2 regions of the Salinicola endophyticus genome follow, and region 2 is predicted to be linked to the other one. Evidence: predicted binding sites of a transcription regulator. Region 2 holds the regulator's gene; the other holds the start of a gene.
What was found. Region 2 encodes LexA, which represses DNA repair genes until DNA is damaged. Its sites were predicted from a motif close to TACTGTNTANNTANACAGTA; they were not measured.
Positions count from the first base shown of each region.

Region 1 (10,108 bases), 2.1 Mb from region 2:
CAGCTGGCCGACGATCTCGGCGGTGGCGCCGGAGATGCCGACATCGACCTCGTCGAACACCAGCGTGGCCAGGGTGCTGTGGCTGGCCGCGACTACCTGGATCGCCAGGCTGACGCGGGAGAGCTCGCCGCCGGAAGCGACCTTGGCCAGTGGCCGCGGCGGCTGGCCGGGGTTGGCGCTGATCAAGAGGCTGACGCGGTCGACCCCGTGGGGCTGCGGCGTCTCCAGCGGGGTGACCTCGACCGCGAAGCGCGCCTTCTCCATGCCCAGGAAAGCGAGCTGCTCCTGTACCTGACGGGCGAATTCGGTGGCACTGGTCTGGCGCGCCTCGCTGATCTGGCGGGCGGCGTCGCGGTAGTGCTGGCGCGTCTCCTCAAGCCGCGCGCGCAGGCTGTCGAGGTCGTCATCGCCGCCATCGAGATCGGCCAGCTCGGCGCTCAGGCGCTGGTGCAGCGCGACCAGCTCGTCGGGCATGACGTGGTGCTTGCGCGCAATGCGGTGGATCTCGCCGAGGCGCTCGTCGACCCAAGCCAGTCTTTGCGGATCGAGCTCGGTGGACTCGACGAAGTGGTGTAGCTCCCGGGCCGCCTCCTCGAGCTGGATCTGGGCATCACCGAGCATGCCGAGCGCTTCCGCCAGGCTGCCGCGGTCGCTGCCCGGCACACGCGACAGGCGCGTGTGTGCCTGCAGTAGCAGGCCCAGTGCACCGCCTTCGTCGTGGTCGCAGCAGTCGGCGGCGAACTGCGCCTCGCGCAGGGTCTCCTCCAGATGCGCCAGGGTCTCCTGCTCCTGTTCCAGTGCCTCCAGTTCGTCTGCCTGCAGTGCCAGCTGATCCAGCTCCTCCACCTGATAGCGCAGCAGTTGGCGCTTGGCCTCGCGCTCCTCGTCGTTCTCGCTGCGCTGACGATACTGCTTGCGCAGGCTCTGCCACTGGCGGTACAGCGCCGCCAGATCGTCGACCGCGCGGCGCTGGCCGGCGGCGTCGTCGAGCAGGCGGCGATGGGTCTCCTCGTTGAGCAGCGCCTGGTGGGCATGCTGGCTGTGGACGTCGATCAGACACTCGCCGAGCTCGCGCAGGTCGGCGATGGTGCAGGGCTGGCCGTTGATCCACGCCTTGGAGCGTCCGGAAGCGGTGACCACTCGGCGTAGCAGGCAATCCTCGCTCGGCAGTTCGCGCGCGGCGAGCCAGGCCCGCGCCTCGGCGCGGCCGCTGAGGTCGAAGCGCGCGCTGAGATCGGCGCGTTCGGCGCCATGACGCACGCCGCCGGCATCGGCGCGTTCGCCCAGGCAGAGCCCGAGGGCGCCGAGCAGGATCGACTTGCCCGCCCCGGTCTCACCGGTGATGGCGGTCATGCCGGACTGGAACTCCAGATCGAGGGTGTCGACGATGGCGAAGTCGCGAATGGCGAGTTGGATCAGCATGCTGCCTCCCGAGGATCGATGGCGGCCATACAGTAGTCTGTTCGTTTATACAGTAGTCGGTTCGACGCTTCAATCCACCCCGCGGTGCCTGAAAGGCGGGTGGTGCGTTCCGGCATTCACGTAAAGCGCGCCAACGCTTGAGATCGTCGCGGGCAGCCCCATATAGGAAGTCACTTGGATATCAATAGCGAGCGTCGATGACGCCGACGCCGTCTTTATACTGGTGCTTTCATTACATCCATATCGGGAGAGACTCATGGCCAGAGATCCGCAGAAGCCCGTCGACGAAGAGATCGAGCGCGCCGAGCGCGACGGCGAACCGCAGCCGACCCAGGCGCCGCTCGAGGGTGATCTCGACGCGGTTGCCGACGAACTCGAGCATGAGCCTGGCGAGACCGGCGGCGACGCCAACCCCGAGGCAGAAGTGCTGGCCGCGCGGGTCGAAGAGCTGGAGCAGGCGCTCACCGAGGCCAAGGATCAGTCGATGCGTGCCGCCGCCGAGGCCCAGAATGCCCGCCGGCGCGCCGAGCAGGATGCCGAGAAGGCTCGGAAGTTCGCCCTGGAGAAGTTCGTCAAGGAGCTGCTGCCGGTGGTCGACAGTCTGGAAAAGGGGCTGGAGAGCATGCAGGAGGTCGACGAGACCCACCGTGAGGGGGTGTCGATGACTCTGAAGATGCAGCTCGACGTGCTCGCCAAGTTCGGCGTCGAGCAGATCGACCCGCAGGGTGAACCGTTCGATCCGCAGTTCCACGAAGCGATGAGCATGGTGCCCAATCCGGAGCTCGACCCCAACACGGTCATGGATGTGATGCAGAAGGGTTACACCCTGAACGGGCGTCTGGTGCGGCCGGCGATGGTCATCGTCAGCAAGTCGGCCTGACGCAATCTGGGCCGACGGGGCTTGAAAGGCGCCCGAAAGCCCCCAGATAGCAGTCAATCGCGCCACACGCGCCGCCAAGACAACGTATCGAATCGTCAACGAATTGTTAGAGGTGAGGAATTATGGGACGCATCATCGGTATCGACCTGGGTACGACCAACTCCTGCGTCGCCGTGCTCGACGGTGACAAGACTCGCGTGATCGAGAACGCCGAAGGCGCTCGCACCACGCCGTCGATCATCGGCTACACCGACGACGGAGAGACCCTGGTCGGCCAGGCGGCCAAGCGTCAGGCGGTCACCAACCCGACCAACACGCTCTACGCCGTCAAGCGCCTGATCGGCCGCAAGTTCAAGGACGACGTCGTCCAGAAGGACATCAAGATGGTGCCTTACCGCATCGTCGAGGCCGACAACGGCGACGCCTGGGTGCAGGTGAACGACAAGAAGCTGGCACCGCCGCAGGTCAGCGCGGAAGTGCTCAAGAAGATGAAGAAGACCGCCGAGGACTATCTCGGTGAAGAAGTGACCGAAGCGGTCATCACCGTGCCGGCCTACTTCAACGACTCCCAGCGTCAGGCGACCAAGGACGCCGGCCGTATCGCCGGTCTCGAGGTCAAGCGCATCATCAACGAGCCGACCGCAGCCGCGCTGGCCTACGGCATGGATCGTTCCACCGGCGACCGTACCATCGCGGTCTACGACCTAGGCGGCGGTACCTTCGATATCTCGATCATCGAAGTCGCCGACGTCGACGGCGAGAAGCAGTTCGAGGTGCTGGCCACCAACGGTGACACCTTCCTGGGTGGCGAGGACTTCGACCTCAAGCTGATCGACTACCTGGTGCAGCAGTTCAAGAGCGATTCGGGCATCGACCTGTCCGGTGACAGCCTGGCCATGCAGCGTCTGAAGGAAGCCGCCGAGAAGGCCAAGATCGAGCTCTCCTCGGCCCAGCAGACCGAAGTCAATCTGCCCTACATCACCGCCGACAACACCGGTCCCAAGCACCTGGCGATCAAGGTCACCCGGGCCAAGCTCGAGTCGCTGGTCGAAGATCTGGTCAGCCGCTCGCTGGGTCCGTGCAAGACCGCCATGGAAGACGCCGGTCTCTCCAACAGCGAGATCCACGACGTCATCCTGGTGGGCGGCCAGACCCGCATGCCGATGGTGCAGCAGAAGGTCGCCGAGTTCTTCGGCAAGGACGCCCGCAAGGACGTCAACCCGGACGAAGCCGTGGCCATGGGTGCCGCGATTCAGGGCGGCGTGCTCGGCGGTGACGTCAAGGACGTGCTGCTGCTCGACGTGACCCCGCTGACGCTGGGCATCGAGACCCTGGGTGGCGTGATGACGCCGCTGATCGAGAAGAACACCACGATCCCGACCAAGAAGACCCAGACCTTCTCGACCGCCGAAGACAACCAGACGGCCGTGACCATTCACGCGCTGCAGGGTGAGCGTAAGCAGGCGGCGCAGAACAAGTCGCTGGGCCGCTTCGACCTCGCCGACATTCCGCCGGCACCGCGCGGCGTGCCGCAGATCGAAGTCGCCTTCGATCTCGATGCCAACGGTATCCTCAACATCACGGCCAAGGACAAGGCGACCGGCAAAGAGCAGTCGATCGTGATCAAGTCCTCCAGCGGTCTCTCCGACGAAGAGATCGATCAGATGGTCAAGGATGCCGAGGCGCACGAGGCCGAGGACAAGAAGTTCGAAGAGCTGGTCGCCCTGCGCAACCAGGCCGACGGCATGATCCACGCCTCGCGCAAGACGCTGGAAGAGGCCGGCGACAAGGTCGACGCCGACGAGAAGAGCAAGATCGAGAGCGCCATCGGCGAGCTCGAGGAAGCGCTCAAGGGTGACGACAAGGACGCCATCCAGGCCAAGCTCGACGCGCTCACCGAAGCCTCCGGCAACCTGGCGCAGAAGATGTACGCCGAGCAGGGCGAAGGCGCCGATCAGGAAGCGGGTGCCCAGGCCGACGACGCCCAGGCCAGCGGCAAGAAAGAGGATGACGTGGTTGACGCCGAGTTCGAGGAAGTCAACGACGATCGGAAAAAGCAATAATCACGACGTCTGACGTCGTGTGACGGCAGCAGCGCGGGAGCCAGACACGACTCCCGCGTTGTCGTTTGCACGGCATCGATACGGAGGCGAACAACGTCATGTCCAAGCGTGACTACTACGAAGTGCTGGGCGTCGACAAGGGCGCCGACGGCAAGGAGATCAAGAAGGCCTATCGCCGGCTGGCACAGAAGTACCATCCGGATCGCAATCCGGACGATCAGCAGGCGGCGGAGAAATTCCGCGAGGTCTCCGATGCCTACGAGGTGCTGTCCGACGACCAGAAGCGCGCGGCCTACGACCAGTTCGGTCATGCCGGGGTCGACGGCCAGGCCGGCGGCGGTTTCGGTGGCGGCGGTTTCGGCGGTGCCGGGGCCGGTGGTTTCAGCGATATCTTCGGCGATGTCTTCGGCGATATCTTCGGTGGCGGCGGTGGTCGGCGCAATCCCAACGCGCCCCAGCGCGGCAGCGATCTGCGCTACAACCTGGAGCTCGATCTCGAGGATGCCGTCTTCGGCACCACGGTCGATATCCGCGTACCGCGCCACGTCGAGTGCGAGCACTGCGACGGCAATGGCGCCGAGCCCGGTTCCAGCAAGGAGACCTGCCCGACCTGTCACGGCCAGGGTCAGGTGCGCATGCAGCAGGGCTTCTTCGCCGTGCAGCAGACCTGCCCGACCTGCCACGGCAGCGGCCAGGTGATCAAGGTGCCGTGCCGCAAGTGCCACGGCGAGGGCCGTGTACGCGAGACGCGCACGCTGTCGGTGAAGATCCCCGCCGGGGTGGATACCGGCGACCGTATTCGTCTCAACGGCGAGGGCGAGTCCGGGCTCAACGGCGGGCCGGCGGGCGACCTCTACGTCCAGGCCGATATCAAGTCCCACCCGATCTTCGAGCGTGACGGGCGTCATCTGCACTGCGAAGTGCCGATCAACTTCGTCGACGCTGCCCTGGGCGGCGAGCTCGAGGTGCCGACCCTGGAGGGCCGGGTCAAGCTCAAGATCCCCGCCGAGACCCAGACCGGCAAGCTGTTCCGGCTGCGCGGCAAGGGCGTGAAACCGGTGCGCGGCGGCCCCGCCGGCGACCTGCTGTGCAAGGTCGTGGTGGAGACTCCGGTCAATCTCTCCGAGGAGCAGAAAGAGCTGCTGCGCAAGTTCCAGGAGAGCCTGGGCAGTGCCAGCCGCCACTCGCCCAAGAAAGAGGGCTGGTTCGACGGCGTCAAACGCTTCTTCGAAGACATGAAGCCTTGACCTCGGCGCCGCTCGCAGGTCCATGAGAAAGCCCCCGCCGGATTCGTCCGACGGGGGCTTTGTCTTGGTGGCGATGTCTTGGTGGCGCTGTCGTGCCGACCCGCAGATCGCGGCGGCTAGCCCGCGTCCGAGGTCTCCTCCCAGTCCTTGACCGTACTCGAGAGCGCCTTGAGCCGGTCGACGGCCAGCTTCGACACCGGATCGAGCTGGCTGCCGTCCTCGTCGGCGTAGGCGATGATGTCGCGCTTCATGGGGCGCGCCCAGAACTTCTTGAGATGGGTGGCGACCTGTTCGGCCGCCTGGGCATCGTCGCCGTGATGGCGGTTGTTGAGGCTGATCTGATTGATCATCTTGATCAGCGACGCCGTGTTATCGCTCATGTCCGTCTCTCCCCGGTTGGTCGAATCCTGCCGCGCTCACTTGAGCGCGGCCGGGGCGTCGTCGGCGGCGGCCAGATAGTGCTGCTGGCGCGCGTCGAAGTGCTGGAAGTGCTGCTGCCACGACGAGGGCTGCGACACCTTCTCCACCTGGACCGCAGTCACCTTGTACTCGGGGCAGTTGGTGGCCCAGTCGGAGTTGTCGGTGGTGATCACGTTGGCCCCGCTACCGGGGTGGTGGAAGGTGGTGTAGACCACCCCCGGTGCCATGCGCTCGCTGATACGGCAGCGCAGCACGGTCTGGCCCACGCGGCTGCTGATGCCCAGCCAGTCGCCATCGGCGATACCGCGCAGCTCGGCGTCGCTGGGGTGGATCTCGAGCACGTCCTCGGCATGCCAGGCGCTGTTGGCGGTGCGCCGCGTCTGGGCACCCACGTTGTACTGGCTGAGGATACGCCCGGTGGTCAGCAGCAGCGGGTAGCGGCGGCTGGTGCGCTCCTCGGTGGCGACGTACTCGGTGATCGCGAAGTGTCCCTTGCCGATGGGGAAGTCCAGCGCGTGCATGGTCGGCGTGCCGTCGGGGAAGGCATCGTTGCACGGCCACTGGATGCTGCCGAGTTTCTCCAGCTTGGCGTAGCTGACCCCGGTGAAGGTCGGCGTGAGGCTGGCGATCTCGTCCATGATCTCGGACGGATGGGTGTAGTGCATCGGGTAGCCCAGGGCGTTGGCCAGGTCCTGGGTGACCTCCCAGTCTTCCTTGCCGGCCACCGGCGGCATCACCCGGCGCACCCGGTTGATGCGCCGCTCGGCGTTGGTGAAGGTGCCGTTCTTCTCGAGGAAGGTGGCTCCCGGCAGCAGCACGTGGGCGTACTTGGCGGTCTCGTTGAGGAAGATGTCCTGCACGATCAGGCAGTCCAGCGAGCGCAGCGCCGACTCCACGTGCTGGGTGTTGGGGTCCGACTGGGCGATATCCTCGCCCTGCACGTAGAGCGCCTTGAAGGTGCCGGCGATCGCAGCGTCGAACATGTTGGGGATGCGCAGCCCCGGCTCGTCGTCCAGCGGGGTGTGCCAGACCGCCTCGAACTTCTCGCGCACCGCCGGGTCGGCGACGTGCTGGTAGCCGGGCAGCTCATGCGGGAAGGAGCCCATGTCGCAGGAGCCCTGGACGTTGTTCTGACCGCGCAGCGGGTTGACGCCGACCCCTTCGCGGCCGATGTTGCCGGTGGCCATGGCGAGGTTGGCGATGCCCATCACCATGGTCGAGCCCTGGCTGTGCTCGGTCACGCCGAGGCCGTAGTAGATCGCCCCGTTGCCGGCGGTGGCATAGGCGCGGGCGGCCTCGCGGACCGTGGCCGCCGCGACGCCGGTCTCGGCTTCCAGCGCCTCGGGGGCATTGCGCGGCTCGCTGATGAAGTCGCGCCACTGCTGGTAGGCGCCGTCTTCACAGCGCCGTGCGATGAAGTCGTGATCCTCCAGCCCCTCGGTGACCACCACGTGGGCCAGGGCATTGACCAGCGCCACGTTGGTGCCGGGCTTGAGCGGCAGGTGCAGGCTCTTGCCGCCGTGGGGTGTCTTGAGCAGGTCGATCCGCCGCGGGTCGGCGACGATCAGCGTCGCGCCCTGGCGCAGGCGGCGCTTCATCTGCGAGGCGAACACCGGGTGGGCGTCGGTGGGGTTGGCGCCGATCACCAGGATGGTGTCGGCCTTCATCACCGAATCGAAGGTCTGGGTACCGGCGGATTCGCCCAGAGTGGTCTTCAGCCCGTAGCCGGTGGGCGAGTGGCATACCCGCGCACAGGTATCGGTGTTGTTGTTGCCGAAGGCGGCGCGGATCAGCTTCTGCACCAGATAGGTCTCCTCGTTGGTGCAGCGGGAGGAGGTGATGCCGCCGACGCTTTCGCGTCCGTACTGGGTCTGGATCTCGCGCAGACGCCGAGCGGCGAAACCGATCGCCTCTTCCCATGAGACCGCACGCCACGGCTGATCGATCGAGTCGCGGATCATCGGCTCCTTGATGCGATCCTTGTGGGTGGCGTAGCCGAAGGCGAAGCGACCCTTGACGCAGGAGTGGCCGTGGTTCGCGTCACCGCCCTTGTAGGGCACCATGCGCACCAGCTGATCGCCCTTCATCTGCGCCTCGAAGGAGCAGCCGACGCCGCAGTAGGCGCAGGTGGTGACCACGCTGTGCTCGGGCACGCCCTGCTCGATCACGCTCTTCTCCATCAGCGTCGAGGTGGGGCAGGCCTGCACGCAGGCGCCGCAGGAGACGCATTCGGAGTCCATGAACGGCTCGTTCTGCCCGGCGGCGACCTTGGAGTCGAAGCCGCGCCCCTCGATGGTCAGGGCGAAGGTGCCCTGGACCTCGTTGCAGGCGCGCACGCAGCGCGAGCAGACGATGCACTTGCTGGGGTCGAAGCTGAAGTAGGGGTTGGAGGCGTCGGTCTCGGCGTCGAGATGATTGGCCCCCTCGAAACCGTAGCGCACCTCGCGCAGGCCCACCGCGCCGGCCATGTCCTGTAGTTCGCAGTCACCGTTGGCGGGGCAGGTCAGGCAGTCCAGCGGGTGATCGGAGATGTAGAGCTCCATCACGTTGCGACGCAGCTTGGCCAGCCGAGCATTCTGGGTGGTGACTGCCATGCCCTCGCTGACCGGCGTGGTGCAGGAGGCCGGCAGGCCGCGGCGGCCCTCGATCTCCACCGCGCACAGGCGGCACGAGCCGAACGCTTCGAGGTTGTCCGAGGCGCACAGCTTGGGAATGGTGATGCCGGCGAGCGCCGCGGCGCGCAGCACCGAGGTGCCTTCGGGCACGCTGATGCTGTGGCCGTCGATGGTCAGCGCCACCTGCGTCTCGGAGAAACGCGCCGGGGTGCCCAGGTCGCGGGCGAACTGGGCGGCGTGGGATGCGTCGGGTTCGAAATATTGCAACATGCTTACCTCCCGCCTTCGGCCTGGGGCCGGGTCAGGTCATCGGGAAAGTGCTTCATCACGCTCTGCACCGGGAAGGGGGTCATACCCCCCATGGCACACAGCGAACCGTCCACCATGGTCTCGCACAGGTCGGCGAGCAGGACCAGATTTTCGTCGGCAGCGTCGCCGGCACGGATACGGTCGATCACCTCGACGCCGCGCACGGCGCCAATCCGGCACGGCGTGCACTTGCCGCAGGACTCCACCGCGCAGAACTCCATGGCGAAGCGCGCCTGGGCGCCCATGTCGACGCTGTCGTCGAACATCACCACGCCGCCGTGGCCGACCACACCACCGAAGGCGGCGAAGGCCTCATAGTCGAGCGGGGTATCCCACTGGCTCTCCGGCAGATAGGCGCCCAGCGGGCCGCCCACCTGCACCGCCTTGAGCGGGCGGCCGCTGCGCGTGCCGCCGCCGAAGCTCTCCATCAGCTCGCGCAGGGTGGTGCCGAACGCCAGCTCGACCAGCCCGCCGCGAGCGACGTTGCCGGCCAGCTGCAGCGCCAGGGTGCCGCGGGACTTGCCCATGCCGTAGTCGGCGTAGGCCTGGCCGCCCTGGTCGAGGATGAACGGCACCGCGGCCAGCGAGAGCACGTTATTGACCACGGTGGGCTGGCCGAACAGACCCTCGATCGCCGGTAGCGGCGGCTTGGCGCGTACCAGCCCGCGCTTGCCCTCCAGGCTCTCCAGCAGCGAGGTCTCCTCGCCGCAGATATAGGCCCCGGCGCCCAGGCGGACTTCGAGGTGGAAGGCGTGGCCGCTGTCGAGGATGTTCTCACCCAGATAGCCGGCGGCCTCGGCGCGGGCGATCGCCTCGTCGAGCATCGCCTGGGCCAGCGGATACTCCGAGCGCAGATAGATATAGCCCTGGGTGGCACCCACGGCGAGCCCGGCGATGGTCATGCCCTCGATCAGCATGAAGGGATCGCACTCCATCACCAGGCGGTCGGCGAAGGTGCCGGAGTCACCCTCGTCGGCGTTGCACACGATGTACTTCTGCGCCGCCGGGGTGTCGTGCACGGTCTGCCACTTGATGCCGGTGGGGAAGGCCGCACCGCCACGTCCGCGCAGCCCCGAGGCCTTGACCTCGTCGACGATAGCCTGGGGCGTCAGCGCCAGCGCCTGTTTCAGGCCGGCGAAGCCCTGCCGTGCG
Region 1 is NZ_CP159578.1:273,477-283,584, forward strand. Features, by position in the region: gene recN (DNA repair protein RecN) at 1-1,422, opposite strand, end outside; gene grpE (nucleotide exchange factor GrpE) at 1,679-2,302, shown strand; gene dnaK (molecular chaperone DnaK) at 2,425-4,365, shown strand; gene dnaJ (molecular chaperone DnaJ) at 4,464-5,612, shown strand; gene ABV408_RS01285 (formate dehydrogenase subunit delta) at 5,729-5,992, opposite strand; gene fdhF (formate dehydrogenase subunit alpha) at 6,029-8,917, opposite strand; gene ABV408_RS01295 (NADH-ubiquinone oxidoreductase-F iron-sulfur binding region domain-containing protein) at 8,920-10,108, opposite strand, start outside.
Region 1: a site for LexA is predicted at 1,458-1,477, ahead of recN (DNA repair protein RecN). Genes of this name have one in related genera too.

Region 2 (10,108 bases):
CGCGCTATGCGCTGCTTGGGGAGGGCCGGGTGCTGGCGGCGTGCAATCAGGTCATGGCCACCGACGCGACGCCGGTGGCGCCGGGGGACGAGGTCGCCTTCTTTCCGCCGGTGACCGGCGGCTAGCGAGATGATCGAGGATGGCGAACAGCCCGGGGAGCAAGGTATGCAGATCGACATTCGCGTGCAGCAGGCGGCGTTCGATGCCGCCGCCCTGCAGCAGCGCCTGACCGCCGAGCACCGCGATATCGGGGCGCTGGTGAGCTTCACCGGGCTGGTTCGTGATATCAACGAGCGTCCCGATGTCGAAGCGCTGACCCTCGAACACTTTCCTGGCATGACCGAGCAGGCGCTCGCGGACATCGCCCGCGATGCCGGGGCGCGCTGGCCGCTCTCGGGTGTCGGCGTGATTCATCGGGTCGGCCGCCTGACGCCAGGAGACCCCATCGTGCTGGTGATGGTAACCAGTGCGCATCGGCGGGCGGCCTTCCAGGCCTGCGACTTCATCATGGATCGGTTGAAGACGCGGGCGCCGTTCTGGAAGAAGGAGCACACGGCCAGTGGCGACTACTGGGTTTCTGAACGACAGAGCGACCATGACGATGCCGGTCGTTGGGAGCGGGTATGACAGCACTGATCGACGACTTCTCGCGCCGGGTGCGCTACGTGCGCATCTCGGTCACCGATCGCTGCGATTTTCGCTGCGTCTACTGCATGAGCGAGGAGATGACCTTCCTGCCGCGGGCCCAGATACTCACCCTGGAGGAGCTCGAGCAGGTGGCGCGCGCGTTCACCGAGCTGGGCGTGGAGAAAATTCGCCTGACCGGCGGCGAGCCGCTGGTACGTCAGGGAATCGACGGACTGGTCGAGCGGATCGGCGGGCTGTCTGGCCTGCGTGAACTGGCCATGACCACCAACGGTGCCAGCCTGGGCAAGCACGCGGTAGCGCTCAAGCGCGGCGGTCTGTCGCGGCTCAACATCAGCCTCGATTCCCTCGATCCAGAGCGCTTTCGTCGTCTTACCCGCACTGGCGATCTGGCCAAGGTGATCGACGGTATCCACGCGGCGCAGGATGCCGGCTTCGAGCGTATCAAGCTCAACGCGGTGATTCTCAAAGGGCGTAACGACGACGAAATTCTCGATCTGGTCGACTTCGCCAGGGCGGAAGGGTTGGATATCAGCTTTATCGAAGAGATGCCGCTGGGCGATGTCTCCGATCACTCGCGCGGCGAGACGTTTTATTCCAGCGACGCTGTCCAGGCGCGAATCGAAACCCGGCATGCGCTGCTACCCTCTGCCGAATCTTCGCTCGGGCCTTCGCGCTATTTTCGGATGCACGACAGCGACAGCCGTGTGGGTTTCATCTCTCCCCATAGCCACAACTTCTGTAGTACCTGTAATCGTGTTCGCGTCACCGTGGAGGGCCGCTTGCTGCTCTGTCTGGGCAACGAGCACTCGGTCGATTTACGTCACACGCTGCGCCGCTATCCCGGTGAACTCGAGCCGTTGAAACAGCAGATCGTGGCGGCCATGGCGCTCAAGCCGGAACGCCATCACTTCACCACCGACGGCGATGTGCAAGTCGTCAGGTTCATGAATATGACAGGAGGCTGATCGGCTTCGCGTCTCTGCAAAGGCGTCGGCGATTATTAAAAGGTCTGCACTTTGTGCCGGCCTTTTTTGATTTAAATCCTTGCCAAACTATGCCTCGGGAATATACTTTCTGGAAATGATTCGGCGCAAAGCCGGCAATGCGCATGGTAAGGAGGGACGATGTCCACGGAATCTTTGGAACGTATCGCGCGCAATAAAAACGTGGCGCGCGCTGCCGCTCGCCAGTTGAGCATGGAGCAACTGCACAAGTTGTCCGAAGTGATCAATGAGGTGATCGAGCAGAAACAGCAGGAAGATCATCAGCGTCAGCAAGAAGAAGCCGACAAGCAGCGTAAACTCGCCGAGATTCGTGAAGCGATGAACGATGCCGGGCTATCGATGGATGACCTGGTCGGCGAACAGCCGCGCAAACGTCGTGGACGTCCGCCCAAGAACGCCAGCAAAGTCTGAGCGCTGGTAGGGGTTGATATCAGCAGATGCGAGCGCGACGAGCGGCCAGATCCCGGTAGGATAGGTCCAGCCATCGCTGTTTCATTCGCGTCGGGTCGAAACGCGCCGAGCTCTGCTCGGCGCGTTTTTTCATGCGTGTCAGAGCGAAGGTGCACGGAGGCAGCGGGCTGTCAGCCGGAAGCCGAGCGCACCTCGTGTTCGGGCTGAGGGTCGGCCGGCATCAGCTGCAGATGCAGCTCCGGCAGCTTGGCCAGATGCGCCTTCAGCCACTCGTTGAGCGGTGCGAACAGTTGCTGACGCAGCTGTAGCAGGGACTCCGCCGGGATGGTGTCGATGCGCTGATCGAGCCAGTCCGCCAGGGCATCCTCGTCCAGGTCGAGCGCGCTCTCGCTATCCCACAGCAGCCTGCCGATGCGGGTCCAGCCGGTCTCGGTCGGCAGCAGTGTGAGTGCGATCGACAGCGAGCTGGCGGCGCGGCGCGGGGTGGCGGCTGCGCCGGGCCTGCCGGCGCGAGTGCGCGGCGAGAGCAGTGTCGGTTGCAGGTGGAAGTGGCGGCGCGGGCTGAGCGTGCCGTTCTCCAGTGCCAGCAGATCGCCGTTGACGACCCGCTCCGGCACCGCGATGCCGAGCGTTTCGGCGAGCTCGCGGTGGGCTTCCTGGTGCGTCAGCTCGCCGTGTACCGGCAGCAGCAGACGCGGCTTCAGCCAGCCGTAGAGCTGGCGCAGCTCGGCCCGTGCCGGGTGCCCGGAAGCGTGCAGTGCCGGGTCGGAGTGTTCGTCGTGGATGTGCACGTCGAGACGCTTGAGGCCGTTCTTGAGGCGTTCGATGGGGCGCTCGTTGCCGGGAATGGCGCGTGCCGAGAAGATGACGTGATCGCCCGCCTCCAGATCCAGCAGCGGATGGCGTCCCTGTGCCAGGCGCGAGAGTGCCGAGCGCGGCTCCCCCTGACTGCCGGTGGCGATGATCAAGATCTCCTCCGGCGGCAGATAGCCGAGATCATAGGTCGGCACCTGGGGTGGGAAGTCCTCGAGATAGCCGAGCTGCCGGGCGATGGCGACCATGCGCTCCATCGAGCGACCCAGCAGTGCCACGCGGCGCCCGCAGCGCGCGGCGATCTGCCCCAGCGACTGGATGCGCGCGAGGTTGCTGGCGAAGCAGCTCACCGCGACCCGTCCACGGCACTCGCGGATCACCGCCTCGAGCGCTGCGCCGGCTTCCGATTCGCTGCGCGAGTGACCCTCGACGTCGGCATTGGTCGAGTCGGCCACCACCAGATCCAGCGGCGCCAGACGCTCGAAGGGGCGCGAATCGATCGGCGGGCCGATCAGCGGCGCCGGATCGAGCTTCCAGTCGCCGGTATGCAGCACGCGCGCCCCGGGCGTCTCGATCGCCAGCGCGCAGCTCTCGGGAATGGAGTGGGTGACCGCCACGAAGCCGACCTTGAAGGGTGTCTGCTCGACGCTGCTGCCGGGCGTCACCGGGCACAGTGCATCGGTGCGCAGACCGCGCTCGAGGAACTTGGCGCGCAGCATCTCGATCGCCAGCGGCGTGGCATAGACCGGGCAACCCCAGTGGGGCCAGATCCAGGCCAGGGCGCCGATATGGTCCTCATGGCCATGGGTGATGAACACCGCCTCGGGGATCATGCCCTCTGCCGCCAGGTGGGCCACATCGGGAATCTGCAGCGGTGCGTCGGGTAGATCCTGGCGGATCATCATGCCGCAGTCGACCGCGATCCAGTGATCGTCGTAGCCATAGAGCGAGAGGTTCATGCCGATTTCACCGCAGCCGCCCAACGGATGAAACAGCAGAGGCGGATAGGTACGGGGGCGAATCTGCGCGCGCGGACGAAACATCGGCTTCCTTAACGGGAAAAGTCTCGGCTCACTATAAGGCATCGCTCTCGGCCCGCTCAAACCGGGATCGGACCACGCAACGGCGAGCGTCGCAGCCACGGTGAATCGGGTACAATGTCGCCGCCCCGATCGCGGCGGGCGTCGTGCCGCCGCTACCGAGGCAGGTTGCGTCGTCGCCTCCTCTCGGTGCGCGGCGACTTTTCGTTTCATCGACCCTGTCAGCGTGAGTTATGCCGCACAATTATCGTTTGATCGTCTCCTGCCCCGACCGGGTCGGGATCGTGTCCCGGGTCTCGGGCTTCATCGCCGCCCAGGGGGGCTCCATCATCGAGGCCAACCAGCACTCCGACCTGGATAACGGGCGCTTTTTCATGCGCTACGACATTCAATCGGAGGCGCTGGGCGCCGCGGCCTTCCGGGCCGAGTTCGAGACCATCGCCCGTGAGTTCGCGATGGATTGGCGGCTGAGCGACGCCAGCCGGCGTCAGCGCGTGGTGCTGATGGTCTCGCGTGAGTCGCACTGTCTGGTCGACCTGCTCTACCGCTGGTCGGCGGGGGAGCTCGATTGCGATATTCCCTGCGTGATCTCCAACCACGACGACCTGCGCGCGCTCGTCGAGTGGCACGGCATCGACTTCCATCGGGTGAGCGTCGACCCCGCCGACAAGGCCCCCGCGTTCGCCGAGGTCGAGCGGCTGATCGATGCGGCCGAAGCCGACAGCGTGGTGCTGGCACGTTACATGCAGATCCTGCCGCCGGCGCTGTGCGAGCGCTACGCCGGGCGCATCATCAATATCCACCACAGCTTTCTACCGTCCTTCGCCGGCGCCAAGCCTTACCACCAGGCGTTCGAGCGCGGGGTCAAGCTGATCGGTGCGACCTGCCACTACGTCACTCAGGAGCTGGACGCGGGGCCGATCATCGAGCAGGACATTCAGCGGGTGTCGCACTGCCATACACCCCAGGACCTGGTTCGGCTGGGGCGTGACGTGGAGAAGGCGGTGCTCGCCCGTGGCCTGCGCTGGCACCTGCAGGACCGCGTGCTGATCCACGGCAACAAGACCGTCGTCTTCTCCTGAGCCCCTGTGCGGTGCCGGCGTCGCGCCTGCGGCGTCAGGTCGGCTGCTCGCCGTCGAACAGACTGAGCTGGCGCTGTTCGGCCTCCGGCGCCAGGCGCACGCCGACCCCGAGCAGGCGCACCGGGCGGCCGCCGCGCTGCCAGGCGCTCTCCAGCAGCTCGTGGAAGCGCGCGTGGATCACGCCGCGGGCGCCGGTCTCCTGGGTGGTGCTGGTGAAGTCGTGAAAGCGCACCTTGACGAACTGCTTGCCGATGTCGGGATTGCCATGGCGGGCCAGGCGTTCGTCGAGACGCGCGATCAGCGGTGCCAGTGCCTGGTGGCACTGGGCGAGGTCCGGCAGATCGCTGTCGTAGGTGGTCTCGACGCTGACCGACTTGCGCTCGCGGGTGACGTTGACCGGGCGGTCGTCGATGCCGTGGGCCAGCTCGTGCAGGCGCTGGCCGAACTTGCCGAAAGCGTCGAGCAACTGCTCCAGCGGCCGGGCGCGCAGTTCGGCACAGGTAGCGATGCCGAGCCCCTCCAGCTTGGCGGCGGTGGCAGGACCGACCCCGTGCAGCTTGTCGACCGCCAGCCCCTCGATGAAGCTTGCCATCTGTGCGGGGGGAATCACGAACAGGCCATCCGGCTTGTCCCAGTCGCTGGCGATCTTGGCCAGGAACTTGTTGGGCGCCACGCCCACCGAGACCACGATGCCGGTACGCGCGAGCACTTCCTGCTTGAGCCAGTGCGCCATCCAGGTCGCGCTGCCCTGGAAACGGGTGACCTCGCTGACGTCGAGATAGGCTTCGTCGAGAGAGAGCGGCTCCACCAGCGGGGTCAGCTCGTGGAATACCGCTTGAATGTCATGCGAGACGCGGCGGTAGCGATCGAAGTCGGGCTTCAGCAGCTTGAGCTCGGGGCACAGGCGCAGGGCGCGTGCGGTGGGCATCGCCGAATGGATGCCGTAGCGCCGGGCCGGGTAGTTGCAGGTGGCGATGACCCCGCGCTTGTCGGCACTGCCGCCGATCGCCAGCGGCAGGTCGCGTAGCCTGGGGTCGTCGCGCATTTCCACCGCGGCGTAGAAGCAGTCGCAGTCCGCGTGGAGGATCTTGCGCATGGCCGCTGGCGTCTACTGCAGGCCCAGGCCGTTGCCGCCGCGGATGATGCCTACGCCGAGACCCTCGATATCCAGCTGCTGATGTTCCAGGTCGACCTCGATGGGGGCGAAGTCGGCGTTTTCCGCCAGCAGGGTGACGCGGCGCCCGTGCCGGTGGAAGCGTTTGACCGTGACCTCGTCATCGAGCCGGGCGACCACGATCTGGCCGTCGCGCACTTCCTGGGTGCGATGCACGGCGAGCAGGTCGCCATCGAGGATGCCGATGTCTTTCATCGACAGCCCGCGCACACGCAGCAGGTAGTCGGCCCTGGGGGCGAAGTAGTCCGCCGGCAGCGGGCAGTAGCGGTCGATGTGCTCGGCGGCGAGAATCGGGCTACCGGCGGCGACGTTGCCCACGATCGGCAGGCCGGTTTCGGCGGGGTCGGTGGGTTCCGGGGTGCCGGCCGCAGCGGGCAGACGGATCCCGCGGGATGTCCCCGGAATCATGCGGATCACACCCTTGCGATCGAGCGCACGCAGGTGCTCCTCGGCGGCATTGGGAGAGCGGAATCCCAGCGCCTTGGCGATCTCGGCGCGGGTGGGTGGATAGCCGAACTCGGTCATCGTCTTGACGATGAAATCGTAGACGTTCTGCTGCCGGGCGGTGAGCGGTCTCGACATTGGGCGTCTCCCCGGGGCCTGTCAGGGCGTGGTCATGTATACAGTCTGGAATTGTATCCAGTCCTGCTGGGCAGGGAAAGGGGGCAAAGCGCAGAGCGCCTTCGACGTTTGCCGCGATTGTGCCGTGGCGCCGGGGGTGGTTAGATTCGAAAGCGTTTCAAACAGGCGTTTTTTAGCTGATTCGACAGGCGTTGGCCGGCAGGTTCGATGCCCGTGAACAGCCGCCGATATCGACAGGAAAGAGGTAGTCCATGGCTCAGTCCGACACTGTGACCCGCATTCTCGACACCGCCGAGGTGTTGTTCGCCGAGAAGGGGTTCGCCGAGACGTCGCTGCGCAACATCACCACCCGGGCCAAGGTCAATCTGGCGGCGGTCAACTATCATTTCGGCTCCAAGAAGGCGCTGATCCAGGCGGTCTTCGCGCGCTATCTCGACCCCTTCTCCGAGCGCCTCAATCACGCGCTCGACGGGCTCGAGCGTCACTATGGCGGGCAGGCCATCCCCCTCGAGGTGCTGCTCGAGCGCCTGGCCGAGAGCGTGCTCGAGGTACCGGCGGAGCGCCACAGTCTCAAGATCTTCATGAAGCTCCTGGGACTCGCCTATACCCAGGCCCAGGGGCATCTGCGACGCTATATCCAGGCGCACTATGGCGAAACCTTCCACCGCTTCGTCGCCTGCCTGCGTCTGGCCACGCCCGGGTTGCCGGAGGCGGAGCGCTTCTGGCGCCTCCACTTCATGCTCGGGACCGTGGTATTCACGCTCTCCGGACTGGATGCGCTGCGCGATATCGCCGACAACGAGTATCACGAGCATGTCACCGTGCGCGATCTGATCCGACGACTCAAGCCGGTGGTAGCGGCGGGCATGCTGGCACCGCTGGAGCCGCCGGAGGCGGCAGCGAGCTGACGCCGCAGTGCCGACCTCTGTCATGACGCCGGCGGGTCGTCTAGAATCGGGCGCTTCACGGTTTCAGGTAACGGCTATGACACAACCGCTGGGTCCGGTAATGCTGGACGTCGAGGGCACTCGACTGCGCGAGGAGGAGCGGCGGCTGCTGTCCCGTCCCGAGGTCGGGGGCGTCATCCTGTTTGCGCGCAACACCCCGGATGCAGGCACCACCCAGGCGCTGATCGGTGAGATTCGCGCTTGCCGCCCGGACCTGCTGGTCGCCATCGACCAGGAGGGCGGGCGCGTGCAGCGGCTCAAGCAGGGCGTGACCCGGCTGCCGCCGATGGCGACCCTGGGGCGGCAATTCGCCGAGGCGCCGGAGGCCGCGCTGGCCCTGGCTCTGGACACCGGTTGGCTGCTGGGCATGGAGATGGCCGCGTGCGGTTTCGACCTGACCTTCGCCCCGGTGCTCGACCTCGACGATGACCAGTCGCCGGCGATCGGCTCGCGCAGCTTCTCGCCCGACCCGGAGGTGGTCGCGGCGCTGGCCGGTGCCTTCATCGATGGCCTGCACGATGCCGGCATGGTCGCCATCGGCAAGCACTTTCCCGGCCATGGCGGGGCGCGTCAGGATTCGCACCATGCGGTGGCCCGGGATCCGCGCTCGCTGGAGGCGCTGCGCGCGCACGATCTGGTGCCGTTTGCGCGGCTGGCGAGCAAGCTCGATGCGGTGATGCCGGCGCATGTGATCTTTCCTGCCTTCGACGAGCGCCCGGCGGGCTTTTCGCCCAGCTGGCTGGGGCTGCTGCGCGAAGAGCTCGGCTTCAAGGGGGCGATCTTCTCCGACGACCTGACCATGGCGGCGGCCCACGCTGCCGGAACGCCGGCGGCGCGCGCCGAGGCGGCCTGGGCCGCCGGCTGCGACATGGCGGTGATCTGCAATGACCCCGCAGCGGCGCGGGAGGTGGTGGATGCGTGCAGCGGACGCCAGGCGCCGCGGATCGCCAAGCTGCGTTACGCCCGCGCCCGGCCGAGCCTCGAGTCGCTGGCGGTGATCTCGCGCTGGCGGCGTACCCACGCCCGCTTGGAAGCCCTCAACGAGGCGGAGTGATCCGCCCTCTGTCCCCAGGCGGCGCCGGCCCTGCCGGTTGCCGCCCACTGCTATTGATACGGAATACGATGACTCAATCTACGCCCCCCGACGCGCTGAACTCGATGCAGGAGGTCATGGACAACGCCGACTGTCTGATCGACCAGGCCCAGGTAGAGCAGGCCCTCGACCGGATGGCCGCGGCGATCACCCGCGATCTCGGCGACAAGCTGCCGGTGTTCTACTGCGTGATGAACGGCGGTCTGATCACGACGGGGCATCTGTTGACCCGGCTCGGGTTCCCGCTCGAGGTCGACTATCTCCACGCCACCCGCTATCGCGGCGGGCTCCGTGGCGGTGAGCTGTTCTGGCGGGTCTCGCCGGAGATCCCCATGGCCGGGCGCCATGTGGTGATCGTCGATGACATTCTCGACGAGGGGGCGACCCTGGCGGCGATTCTCGACTACTGCCGTGAGGCGGGCGCAGCGAGTCTCTCCACCGCGGTGCTGGTCGACAAGCAGCACGATCGCAAGGCTTCGCCGAATCTCAAGGCGACCTACTGTGGTCTGGAAGTGGTCGACCGCTACGTGTTCGGCTTCGGCATGGACTACAAGGGCTACTGGCGCAACGCCCCCGGTATCTTCGCGCCCAAGAACCTGTAACCCTGGAAGCAGCGTGCCACGCTGCTGCCGCTTTCCATCGCGGCCCGCTGCCGCCGCTGCCTCTATCTCCTGCGTCCCGCGCTCTGCTCCGCGTCCCGCCGTTGCCGCTAGCGCGGGCTGAAGCGTCGTTGTAAGCCCGTCTCGTTCATCATGCGCGTGGAAATCTCTTCGATCGAGAAGCGCGTGGTATCGATGAACGGGATGTTCTGGCGCCGATAGAGCGCTTCGGCCTGCTCGATCTCCTGCATGCACTGGTCCATTGAACAGTAGCGGCTGTTGGGGCGGCGTTCGGTACGGATCGCGGCCAGGCGCCTGACATCGATGGTCAGCCCGAACAGCTTGTGGCGGTGCTTGGCCAGCGATGCCGGCAGGGCCAGAATGCCGTTCTCGTCGAGGTCGTCCTCGGTCAGCGGATAGTTGGCGGCGCGGATACCGAACTGCAGCGCCAGATAGAGCGACGTGGGCGTCTTGCCACAGCGCGACACCCCGACCAGGATGATGTCCGCCTCCTCGTACTGATGGGTGCGTGCCCCGTCGTCGTTATCGAGGGCGAAGTTCACGGCGTCGATACGGTGCATGTAGACATCGTCTCGCCCCATGGCATGGGCGCGGCCGACGGTGTAGGTGGAGTGGGTCGCCAGTTCCTCCTCCAGCGGGGCGAGGAAGGTCGAGAAGATATCGACCATGAACGCCGGCGCCTCGGCAACGATCG
Region 2 is NZ_CP159578.1:2,369,645-2,379,752, reverse strand. Features, by position in the region: gene moaC (cyclic pyranopterin monophosphate synthase MoaC) at 1-125, shown strand, start outside; gene moaE (molybdopterin synthase catalytic subunit MoaE) at 166-627, shown strand; gene moaA (GTP 3',8-cyclase MoaA) at 624-1,613, shown strand; gene ABV408_RS10750 (H-NS family nucleoid-associated regulatory protein) at 1,773-2,063, shown strand; gene ABV408_RS10745 (ribonuclease J) at 2,234-3,919, opposite strand; gene purU (formyltetrahydrofolate deformylase) at 4,150-4,998, shown strand; gene dinB (DNA polymerase IV) at 5,033-6,094, opposite strand; gene lexA (transcriptional repressor LexA) at 6,107-6,754, opposite strand; gene ABV408_RS10725 (TetR family transcriptional regulator) at 7,006-7,662, shown strand; gene nagZ (beta-N-acetylhexosaminidase) at 7,739-8,755, shown strand; gene ABV408_RS10715 (hypoxanthine-guanine phosphoribosyltransferase) at 8,824-9,396, shown strand; gene ABV408_RS10710 (pyruvate, water dikinase regulatory protein) at 9,504-10,108, opposite strand, start outside.